Regions from separate parts of the Streptomyces sp. PTL18 genome, predicted to be linked through region 1. Evidence: riboswitches for the same ligand, from Rfam matches in the RefSeq annotation. Region 1 holds a riboswitch; the other holds the start of a gene.
The links. A riboswitch is a leader RNA that binds a small molecule or an ion and turns the genes downstream of it on or off. The one in region 1 is predicted to bind S-adenosylmethionine.

Region 1 (5,485 bases):
GCGCCCGCGACGGACGGCCCCGGCCGGAGGTTCCTTGCCCCACCCGGTCCGCGGCCTCACCGACCCGGTCCTTCTGTTGTCACTCTCACCTTCAGAGTGCTAACGCCAATGATTAGCACTCGCACCGTCCGAGTGCAAGGCGCTCCCGCGAAGCGGGCTCGTCGAGGGGTGGTGGTCGGGTGACGGGCGGGCGCGGGCGGCCCCGAGGAGAGGAGGAGGTGAACGCCGCGGTGCGCCCCCTGCCGGCGCCCGTCCCGGAGCGGTGCCCGAGCAGGTCCCGGACAGACCGAGGGGCCCGCATCCCGGACGGGATGCGGGCCCCTCGACACGTCGGACAGTGCAGTCGTCGGCGCGTTGTATCAGGCGGTCACGCGGACCATGTCCGCCTGCGGGCCCTTCTGACCCTGCGAGATCTCGAACTCGACCCGCTGGCCCTCTTCCAGGGTGCGGTAGCCGTCCATCTGGATCGCGCTGTAGTGGACGAAGACGTCCGCACCACCGTCGACCGCGATGAAGCCGTACCCCTTCTCCGCGTTGAACCACTTGACGGTGCCCTGAGCCATGCCTAACTCCCCTATTACTGGCCCTTGCACGGATCCACACTTCGCGGATCCGGGTCAGACCTCACCCCCCAACGGTTGGGGGCGTGCGCCGGAACGCGTCGACCGCGGCTGAATGTATCTGTCCAACTGCCCTCTGCAACAGGTCAATCGGACGAGAATTCGGGGTGCGACCGGTCGGGAATGTGCCGAGAATTCACCCGATTTCAGGGCAAGTCGGGCCCGGCAAAGGGAACGAATGGCGCAAAAGCCCTGCACACTTTGGCTGTTTCTCGTCGGGTGCGCGGCATCCGATCGCGGCCCCGGAGGGGAAGACCGGGAGCGTGTTCCCCAACTGTACCGCGCTCAACCATGCAGAATTGCCCCCTCCGTTTCTCTCACGGAGAGGGCAATTCGATGAACGGGGAGTGACGCACGTTACCGAGGGTAATGACGGTGCGTCCGAACGACCGTCAGCCGCCCGCCACCGCGGGGATGATGGAGACGCCCGCGCCGTCCGGTGTGGCGGTCTGGAGACCCTGCTCGAAGCGGACGTCGTCGTCGTTCACGTACACGTTGACGAAGCGGCGCAGCTTGCCCTGGTCGTCCAGCACCCGGGCGGCGATGCCGGTGTGGTTCTTCTCCAGGTCCTCGATGACCTCGGCGAGGGTCGCGCCCTCGGCGGCGACCTCGGCCCGGCCGCCGGTGTAGGTGCGCAGGATGGTGGGGATGCGGACGGTGACGCTCATAGGGGGTGACCTCCGGTCGGGGTGCGGCTGGCGGGTGGGGCGGTGAGGAGGTCAGACGAGACCGGCCTCGCGGAAGGACTCGAGGGTGGGACGGATCGTCGCGGTCGGACCGGTGCCGGCCACCGCGTCCAGCGTCTTCAGACCGTCCCCCGTGTTGAGGACGACCGTCGTCTTCGCCGGGTCGAGGACGCCGTTCTCGATCAGCTTGCGCGTGACGCCGACGGTCACGCCGCCCGCCGTCTCGGCGAAGATGCCCTCGGTGCGCGCCAGCAGCTTGATGGCGTCGACGATCTGCTCGTCCGTCACGTCCTCCACGGCACCGCCCGTGCGGCGCGCGATGTCCAGGACGTACGGGCCGTCGGCCGGGTTGCCGATCGCCAGCGACTTGGCGATGGTGTTCGGCTTCTGCGGCCGCACCACGTCGTGGCCCGCCTTGTACGCCACCGACACCGGTGAGCAGCCCTCGGCCTGCGCGCCGAAGATCTTGTACGGCTTGTCCTCGACGAGCCCGAGCCGGATCAGCTCCTGCAGGCCCTTGTCGATCTTCGTCAGCTGCGAGCCGGAGGCGATCGGCACCACGATCTGGTCCGGCAGCTCCCAGCCGAGCTGCTCGGCGATCTCGTACGCCAGGGTCTTGGAACCCTCCGCGTAGTACGGCCGCAGGTTGACGTTGACGAAGCCCCAGCCCTCGCCGGCCGGGTCGCCGATCAGCTCCGAGCAGAAGCGGTTCACGTCGTCGTAGTTGCCCTCGATGCCGACGAGCTCGCCGCCGTAGACCGCGGCCATGACGACCTTGCCCTGCTCCAGGTCGTGCGGGATGAACACGCAGGAGCGGAAGCCGGCCCGGGCCGCCGCGGCGCCGACCGCGCCCGCGAGGTTGCCGGTGGAGGAGCAGGACAGGGTGGTGAAGCCGAAGGCGCGCGCTGCCTCCAGCGCCTGGGCGACCACGCGGTCCTTGAAGGAGTGCGTCGGGTTACCGGAGTCGTCCTTCACATACAACCCGCCGGTGACGCCCAGCTCGCGCGCCAGGTTGTCGGCCTTGACGAGCTTGGTCCAGCCAGGGTTGAGGTTCGGCTTGTCGGCGACGTCCGCCGGGACCGGCAGCAGCGGCGCGTAGCGCCAGATGTTCGCGGGGCCCGCCTCGATCCGCTTCCGCAGTTCCTCGGTGCCGTAGCCGGAGAAGTCGTAGGCGACCTCGAGGGGACCGAAACACTCCTCGCAGGCGAAGACCGGGCCGAGCGGCACCCGGTGGCCGCACTCGCGGCAGGACAGGCCCGCGGCGGGTCCGAGGTTCACGGAGTCGGTGGTGCTTGCAACGGTCTGCACAGCCATGTCAGGCGAGGCCCTTTCTCCTCATCTTCCCCACGACGCACCTCGCCGTGAGACGGAATTGGCACCTTCCCTAGCCGGGAGCCTCGCGGAGACGATCAACAGTGATCTACGAGAGCCGGCTGGAGGGTTGCCGGGGCTTCATCGGGCCGTGTCCCTCTGCCCCTCTGGATGAGCTGTATGTGATTGTTTCGCCGGCGCGGGCCGCGGTGGGCCCCGACATGCGATGGTCACCGGCGTTGTTCAAGACTGTAACCGACGGCCGGGAGAGTTGAGATAGTCGTCCGAACCGCGAGACGGATCACAAGAGAGACCCGTTCGACCGTCCCCGACTCACCCCCACCCCGTAGGAACGTGAGGAGCCGCTGACCGTGCTGGAAGAAGTCGAGCGCTGGCTGAGCACCCGCTCCTGGTCCGTCACCGACCGCCCGCTCCACCAGATCATGGCCGCGAAGCGCGCCTCGGGCTCCTCGGTCAGCGTCGTGCTGCCCGCGCTCAACGAGGAGGAGACGGTCGGCGAGATCGTCTCCGTCATCCGCCACGACCTCGTGCGTCAGGTCCCGCTGGTCGACGAGATCGTCGTCGTCGACTCCGGCTCCACCGACCGCACCTCCCAGGTCGCCGCCGCGGCCGGCGCGAGGGTCGTGCACCGCGACACGATCCTGCCGCGCATTCCGGCCGTGCCCGGCAAGGGCGAGGTGCTGTGGCGCTCCCTGCTCGTCACCGGCGGGGACATCGTCTGCTTCGTCGACGCGGACCTGAAGGAGTTCTCGTCGGACTTCGTGACCGGGATCGTGGGCCCGCTGCTCACCGACCCGGGCGTGGACCTGGTGAAGGCGATGTACGACCGGCCGCTCGCGGGGGCGGCGGGGCAGGGCGGCCGGGTCACGGAACTGATGGCGCGCCCGCTGCTCAACATGCACTGGCCGCAGCTCGCCGGATTCGTCCAGCCGCTCGGCGGCGAGTACGCGGCCCGCCGCTCCCTGCTGGAACGGCTCCCCTTCCCGGTCGGGTACGGCGTCGAGCTGGGCATGCTGGTGGACGCGCTGCACCTGGTGGGCCTGGACGCGCTGGCCCAGGTCGACGTGGGGGTGCGCAAGCACCGCCACCAGGACGGTCAGGCGCTCGGCCGGATGGCCGCCGCGATCTACCGCACGGCCCAGCTCCGCCTGGCCCGCGGCCATCTGATCCGCCCGGCCCTCACCCAGTTCGAACGCGGGTCGGACGGCTTCGAGCCCCGGACGTACTCCGTGGACACCGAGGAGAGGCCGCCGATGGCGCAGATCGCGGAGTACACGGAACGGAAAGCGGCCTGAACCGTGCTCGCCCGGGCGACCGGGCGACCGGACGTGGCGGAGACCATTCCGCATACGGCCGAACCGTACGTTTGAGCGTTTTCCGCTCGGGCTAGGTTTCGTGGCATGGCTTCCACGCAGCACGCGCACGGCGCCCGCATCCTCGTCGCCTCCAACCGTGGCCCCGTCTCGTACACGCTGGACGGGTCCGGGCAGCTCACCGCCAAGCGCGGCGGAGGCGGCCTGGTGTCGGGCCTGTCGGCGATCGGCCCGGACGCGGACGCCGTATGGGTGTGTGCGGCCCTCGACGACGGCGACCGCGAGGCCGTACGCCGCACGGGTGGCGCGCTGGATCCGGCCGACACCGGAGGCCGGCGGGTCCGGATGCTCGACATCGCGCCGGACGTGCACGCGGACGCGTACAACGGCATCGCGAACTCGGTGCTGTGGTTCGTGCACCACATGCTCTACCAGACGCCGCTGGAGCCGGTCTTCGGCCGGGAGTTCCGGCGTCAGTGGGCGTCGTACGAGGCGTACAACCGGGCGTTCGCCGAGGCGCTCGCCCAGGAGGCGGCCGAGGGCGCGGCGGTGCTGATCCAGGACTACCACCTCGCTCTGGCCCCCGGCATGCTCCGCGAACTCCGCCCCGACCTGCGGATCGGCCACTTCTCCCACACGCCGTGGGCCCCGCCGGACTACTTCCGCCTGCTGCCCGACGACATCGCGGCGCAGGTGCTGCGCGGCATTCTGGGCGCGGACCGGGCGGCGTTCCTCACCCGGCGCTGGGCGGACGCGTTCACCGCGTGCTGCGAGGCGCTCGTCGGCGGGCTCGGGGACACGCGGATCGGGGTGCACGGTCTGGGTGCGGACGCCGAGTTCCTGCGCAGGCGGGCGCACCAGCCGGACGTGGACGAGCGGATGGCGATCCTGCGGGAGCAGATCGGGACGGCACCCGACGGCCGCCCGCGCAGGGCGATCGTGCGGGTGGACCGCACGGAGCTGTCGAAGAACATCGTGCGGGGCCTGCTGGCGTACGAGGAGCTGCTGGAGTCCCACCCCGAGTGGTGCGAACGGGTGGTGCACGTGGCGTTCGCCTACCCGTCCCGGCAGGACCTGGCCGTCTACCGGGACTACACGGCGGAGGTCCAGCGGGTGGCCGCGGAGATCAACGAGCGGTACGGGACACCGGGCTGGGTACCGGTCGAGATGCACGTCAAGGACGACTTCGCGCGCTCCCTGGCCGCGTACCGGCTCGCCGACGTGGCCCTCGTGAACCCCATCCGGGACGGCATGAACCTGGTCGCCAAGGAGGTCCCGGTCCTCTCCGACGAGGGCTGCGCCCTGGTGCTGTCCCGGGAGGCCGGGGCGCACGAGGAGCTGGGCGACGACGCGGTGACGGTGAACCCGTACGACATCGGGGGCACGGCGGCCGCGCTCCACGCCGCGCTGTCGATGCCGGCGGACGAGCGGGCGGAGCGCGCCAAGCGGCTGGCCGCGCAGGCCACGGCGCTTCCGCCCGCCCGGTGGTTCCTGGATCAGTTGGCCGCGCTGGAGGCCTAGAGCTCCCTACGCC
Region 2 (5,485 bases), on a different contig from region 1:
GCACCTGGGGCAGTGCGAGCAACTGGTCGAGGATCGCGGGGTCGTTTTCGGACAGCGCACGTGCGGCGATGTCCTTCGGTGTCATTCGTCCCGGTTCGACCGCGTCCACGGTCTCCGCCGGGCGTACGGAGACCGGGGGCAGCGCCAGTTCGCGGCGCAGCCCCTGGGCCGCGTCGAGCAGGGTGTCGAGCAACAGACGTACCCGCATGTCCTCGACGCTGCGCCCCTCGCGCGCCGCCCTGCGCGTGGCCTCCAGGGTGGCCTCCGCCTCGGCCAGGCGCGCCTTGAGCCGCCGGGTCTCGCTCTCGGCGGCGGAGACCTGGGCCTGGCCCTCGGCGCGCACCGCCTCGACCTCGCTCCGGACCTTGCGCAGGGCGGCCTCGCCGCGCCGGACGTCGCTGAGGGCGGCGCGCAGTTTGCGGTGGAGCGAGTCGGCTTCCTTGCGGGCCGCGTCCAGTTCCGCCCGCAGCCGCTCGGTCTCGCCGCGGGTCTGTTCACGCGCGGCCGCCAGCTCCGCGCGCAGCCGCTCCAGCTCGGCCCGGCTCTCCTCGTCGGCGCGCTCGGCGTCGGCGCGCTGGGCCTCCTCGCCGGCGGCGGCCACCAGTTTCACCCAGCCCGCCGGGCGCAGTACGTAGGCCGCGGCCGCCACGTCGAGCGGGTCCGCGGCCGGGGGTGGCGAGCCGGCGTCCAGGGCACCGGTGAGCTGCGGCTGGGCCTCTCTGAGCTTCTCGGCGACGCGCTGCCGGAACAGCGCGTCCGTCTCCACGGCCGCCGCCATGGCGTTGCCGGCGAACTTGGCGCGGCGGGTCGGGGTGAACCGGGCGTACTGCCGCAGCTGTGCGGGCAGTTCGGCGAGGGTCAGCCCGCCGAAGGCGTCGGACACGATCTGCACGACCCGGCGGCGCACACCGTCGGGCAGCGGACGGTCGAGCACCTCAGCGGTGCCGTCGACCGGCTCCCCGCCTGTGGTCTCAGCCATCCCTCACCCCATACGCCCAGCGGGGCCGCCTCCCTCAGGAGCCGGCGCCCGGCCTGTCCACGAGCTCCACCTGGTCGACCGCGTTGCACCAGCGGCACCGCACCGACTCGATGGTCTCACTGACCACCTCGCGCTCCTCGACCTTCGGCTCCCCTGCCAGATCGAGGTGCACGTACTCGACGACCTTCGCGGAACGGGTCACGTCGAAACGGGTGAGGTTTCCGCAGAGCGCGCAGCGCCAGCGGGTCGTCTCCGTCGGCAGGGGAACCGTCATCGTGGCTGCTCTTCCTTCTTCCAGTCTCCGTGATGCGCCAGTTTCCCTGGAGCGTGTGGCTCGTAACCCTACGGCCTGGCGAGTACCCGCCGCCCGCCCGTTCCACGGCGGCGAGGCACTCTGTGCCGATCGGTCCGCTTACGCCATGCTCTGTGCCATGATCAGCACCTGGAGCAGGGCGGTCGTGGGAGCGCTGCGCGGACAGTCGGCGCCGGTGACGTACGGGCTGATCGTCCTGTGCTGCGCTCTCTTCGTCGCCGGACCGGCCGCCGGACTGAGTCCGGCCTACGGGAGCGGGGACGCGCTGCTCGCCGCGCAGCGGGCCTACTTCGCCCGCTGGGGGGTGGTGCCGGCGGAGTTGTTCGGCGGGGCGCCACGGGCGGCGCTGACGCCCGCGACCGCGCTGTTCGTGCACGGCAGCTGGGTGCATCTGCTGGGGAACATGCTCTTCCTCTACGTCTTCGGGGCCATGGCCGAGGAGCGGATGGGGCATGTGGAGTTCGCCCTGTTCTACCTGGGCTGCGGCTATCTGGCGCTGCTGGGGTACGCGGCGGCCAACGCGACCTCGGCACAGACGCTGGTCGGAGCGTCCGGGGCGATCTCCGCGGTCCTGGGTGCGTTCCTCTTCCTCTTCCCCAGGGCGCGGGTGACCAGTCTCTTTCCGTTCCTGTTCTTCCTGCCGCTGAGGTTCCCGGCCTGGGTGGTGCTGCCGTTCTGGGTGTCCCTGCAGTGGATGGCCGCGGGCCGTGCCGCCGAGGGGCCGGGGGTGGCGTATCTGGCGCACCTGGTGGGGTTCTCGCTGGGGTTCCTGTACGCGGGGGTGCGCCACGTGCGTACGAGTAGGGTGAAACCCCCAGCCGAGGCCCCCGAGGGAGAACAGCAGCCGTGATCACCGCGATCGTGCTCATCAAGACCAGCGTGGACCGGATCCCCGAGATCGCGGAGCGGATCGCCGCGCTGGATTCGGTCAGTGAGGTCTTCTCCGTGACGGGGACGTACGACCTGATCGCCATGGTGCGGGTGAAGGAGCACGAGGATCTGGCGGACGTCATCCCCGGGCGGATCAGCAAGATCCCGGGGGTCGAGGCGACGGACACCCACGTGGCGTTCCGTACGTACTCCCAGCACGACATGGAGGCGGCGTTCGCGATCGGGCTGGACTCCTGATCCGCCTGATCCGCCAGGGCTCATCCGGGCCGGGCCCGACGCCGCCCCACCGGCCCTGCGGGCTTCAGACCGCCGGGACGCAGCGGCCGTTCTCCGTGCGGTACCGCCACTTCGCGCCGTCGCTCACCAGTTCCTTCACGGCGTCGACGAAGCGCTCCACGTGCTCGTCGGGGGTGCCGGCGCCGAAGCTCACCCGGACGGCGTTGAGGGACCTCTCGCCGGGTGCGGCCTCGGGAGCGCCGCACTCGCCCTGGGCCCGGTGGTCGCTGCCGAGCAGGGTGCGCAGCAGGGGGTGCGCGCAGAACAGGCCGTCGCGGACGCCGATGCCGTACTCGGCGGAGAGCGCGGCGGCGAAGTGGGAGCTGTTCCAGCCGTCGACGACGAAGGAGATCACGCCGACGCGTGGGGCGTCGTCGCCGAAGAGGGAGAGGATCCTGACCTGGGGAACCTCGGCGAGGCCCTCCCTGACCCTGCGGATCAGGTGCTGCTCGCGGGCCACCAGGGTGTCGAAGCCGGCCTCGGCGAGGGCCTTGCAGGCGGAGGCGACGGCGTAGGCGCCGATCACGTTCGGGGAGCCGGCCTCGTGGCGGGCGGCCGTGTCGTGCCACTCCACGTCCACTCCCCCGTCCGTGCGCCGCGTGACCTTGCGGCTGGCGCCGCCGCCCGCGAGGTACGGCTCCGCCTGCCGCAGCCAGTCGGCGCGGCCGGCCAGGACGCCGGAGCCGAAGGGTGCGTAGAGCTTGTGGCCGGAGAGGGCGACCCAGTCCACGTCGAGGTCCTTGACGGACACCGGGTGGTGCGGGGCGAGCTGGGCGGCGTCCAGGACGACACGGGCGCCGTGCGCGTGGGCGGCCGCCGCCAGCTCGCGCACGGGCCACAGTTCACCGGTGACGTTGGAGGCGCCGGTGACACAGACGAGGGCCGGGCCGTGGCCCCCTTCGGCGGGCACGGTGCGGTCGGCGAGGGCGCGCTCCAGGGTCTCGACGGCCTGGCGGGGGGTGCGAGGGGCGTCGAGGTAGGTGACCTGGGCGTCCCGCCAGGGCAGCAGCGAGGCGTGGTGCTCGGTCTCGAAGACGAACACCCGGCAGCCGGCCGGGAGGGCGGCGGCGAGCAGGTTGAGCGAGTCGGTGGTGGAGCGGGTGAAGACCACCTGGTCGCCGTCGCGGCAGTCGAGGAACTCGGCGACGGTGCGGCGGGCGCTCTCGAACAGGTCGGTGGACAACTGCGAGAGGTATCCGGCACCGCGGTGCACGCTGCCGTAGTACGGGGCGTACGCCGCCACGTCGTCCCAGACCCGCTGCAGCGCCGGGGCGCTGGCCGCGTAGTCGAGGGCGGCGTAGGTGACGTCGCCGCCGGTGACGAGCGGGACGGTGACATCGCGGCCCAGAACGGGCAGCGGGGCGCAGACGGACGGGTCGACGGCAAGGGTGGAGACGGACATGGGTGCACTCCCGTGGGCAGGCGAGACCCACCGGTGCCGAGGCGCTCACGCACGAGCGCCAGAGGTGTTCACGGCACGGAGGGTGAAAAGGAAAGGAAGGGTTGCGGAGGCGGGGCTCTGCGGCCCTAACGCATTCGCTTGCTCACGGAAGGCTCCCTCGAACGACCAGGACCCCTGGTCCCACGCCTTCGAAAGCGTGCGAGGGGTCCGCGCTTGCCGCAGACCTCGCTGCCTGCGACCTGGTCTTCACCCGGGGCACCCCGCCACGGACGGAGGGTTGCCGGACAGCCGGCCGGGGCCGAATGACTGTCGCTCATGACCTGGTCAGGAAACTACGGCAGGTGATCGACCACCCGCAACTTCTGTCCGGATACCGGGACGGGGGACCCCGTCCGATGAGGTCAGCGGACCAGGTGGTGGCCCGAACGCCGCCCCCAGCGCATGCCGAACCCCACGAGGCTCGCCAGGAACACCACGATCCCGATGACCAGCAGGTAGAACAGCCCCTTCGCGACCACGCCGATGATGCCCAGGGCGACCGCCGCGAGGATCAGGAACAGGAAGACCGCCATGGTGACCACTCCCTCCGGCCCGGCAGATCAGCGGCGCGCCAGGCGGCGTCCGCGGTCGGCACCGGGCTCATAGGCCCTGTCATAGTGTTTGAAGATCTCCTCTTCCCGCTCGACCGGCAGGACGTCGTCCAGGCCGATGGACGGCGCCTTGCGCACCTGCCCTTTGGAGTGCGCCACCTGGACGTACCCGGGGCCCACGGTCGCCTCGTCGAGGGGGACGAAGACGAGCCTCTGCCGGGTCGGAATCCCGGTGCGGACGGTGGCCATGGCCGGTGTGTCGGTGGTGGTGTCGACATAGACCGCCTCGAGGGACCCGATCCTGCGGCCCTTGGTGTCGATCACGTCCTGGTTGCGCCACTCGCGGATATCGGCTGAATGGATCATGCCCAGCCTCCTTGCGGCCCGCGGGGAGAGCTGCCACCTGTCTCACTTTACTCCGGCCAGCCTGACCTGGTCTTTTCCGCGGGCGCGCACGGCGTCAGACGTTGCTGGCCGCCACCCATCGCTCCAGGGCCTGCTTGGCCGCTCCCGAGTCGATGGACGCGGCGGCCTTGTCCATGCCGGTGCGGAGCCGGTCCGCCAGCGGGCCGTCGCCCGGCTCCAGGGCGACCAGTGCGGCCGCCGAGTTGAGCAGGACCGCGTCCCTCACCGGGCCCGTCTCCCCGCCGAGGAGGCGGCGGGCGACCTCGGCGTTGTGGGACGGATCGCCGCCCCTCAGGGCCTCCACCGGCACCAGCTCGATGCCGACGTCCCGCGGGTCGAAGGTCTCCTCGGTGACCTTGCCGTCGCGGACGACCCAGACGTGGGAGGTGGCCGTCGTCGTCAGCTCGTCGAGGCCGTCGTCGCCGCGGAACACCAGGGACGAGTTGCCGCGCTCGGCGAGCACACCCGCGATCATCGGCGCCAGGCGCGGATCCGCGACGCCGACCGCCTGGGCCCTGACCTTCGCCGGGTTGGTGAGCGGGCCGAGCGCGTTGAAGACCGTCCGGATGCCCAGCTGACCGCGCGCGGCGGCGACATGGCGCAGCGCGGGGTGGAACTTCACCGCGAAA

Region 2: another riboswitch for S-adenosylmethionine. It lies ahead of AC5WS8_RS14290 (aminotransferase class V-fold PLP-dependent enzyme); the one in region 1 lies ahead of thrC (threonine synthase).

Annotation. Positions count from the first base shown of each region.
Region 1 covers NZ_JCAJZO010000008.1:116,950-122,434, reverse strand. The annotation lists gene AC5WS8_RS17690 (cold-shock protein) at 360-563, opposite strand; gene AC5WS8_RS17685 (MoaD/ThiS family protein) at 1,013-1,288, opposite strand; gene thrC (threonine synthase) at 1,340-2,620, opposite strand; SAM riboswitch class I at 2,639-2,795, opposite strand; gene AC5WS8_RS17675 (glucosyl-3-phosphoglycerate synthase) at 2,989-3,933, shown strand; gene AC5WS8_RS17670 (alpha,alpha-trehalose-phosphate synthase (UDP-forming)) at 4,039-5,472, shown strand; gene otsB (trehalose-phosphatase) at 5,479-5,485, opposite strand, start outside.
Region 2 covers NZ_JCAJZO010000006.1:241,948-247,432, reverse strand. The annotation lists gene AC5WS8_RS14310 (NYN domain-containing protein) at 1-979, opposite strand, end outside; gene AC5WS8_RS14305 (hypothetical protein) at 1,014-1,253, opposite strand; gene AC5WS8_RS14300 (rhomboid family intramembrane serine protease) at 1,411-2,142, shown strand; gene AC5WS8_RS14295 (Lrp/AsnC family transcriptional regulator) at 2,139-2,420, shown strand; gene AC5WS8_RS14290 (aminotransferase class V-fold PLP-dependent enzyme) at 2,485-3,861, opposite strand; SAM riboswitch class IV at 4,066-4,182, opposite strand; gene AC5WS8_RS14285 (hypothetical protein) at 4,263-4,433, opposite strand; gene AC5WS8_RS14280 (PRC-barrel domain-containing protein) at 4,461-4,817, opposite strand; gene trpD (anthranilate phosphoribosyltransferase) at 4,912-5,485, opposite strand, start outside.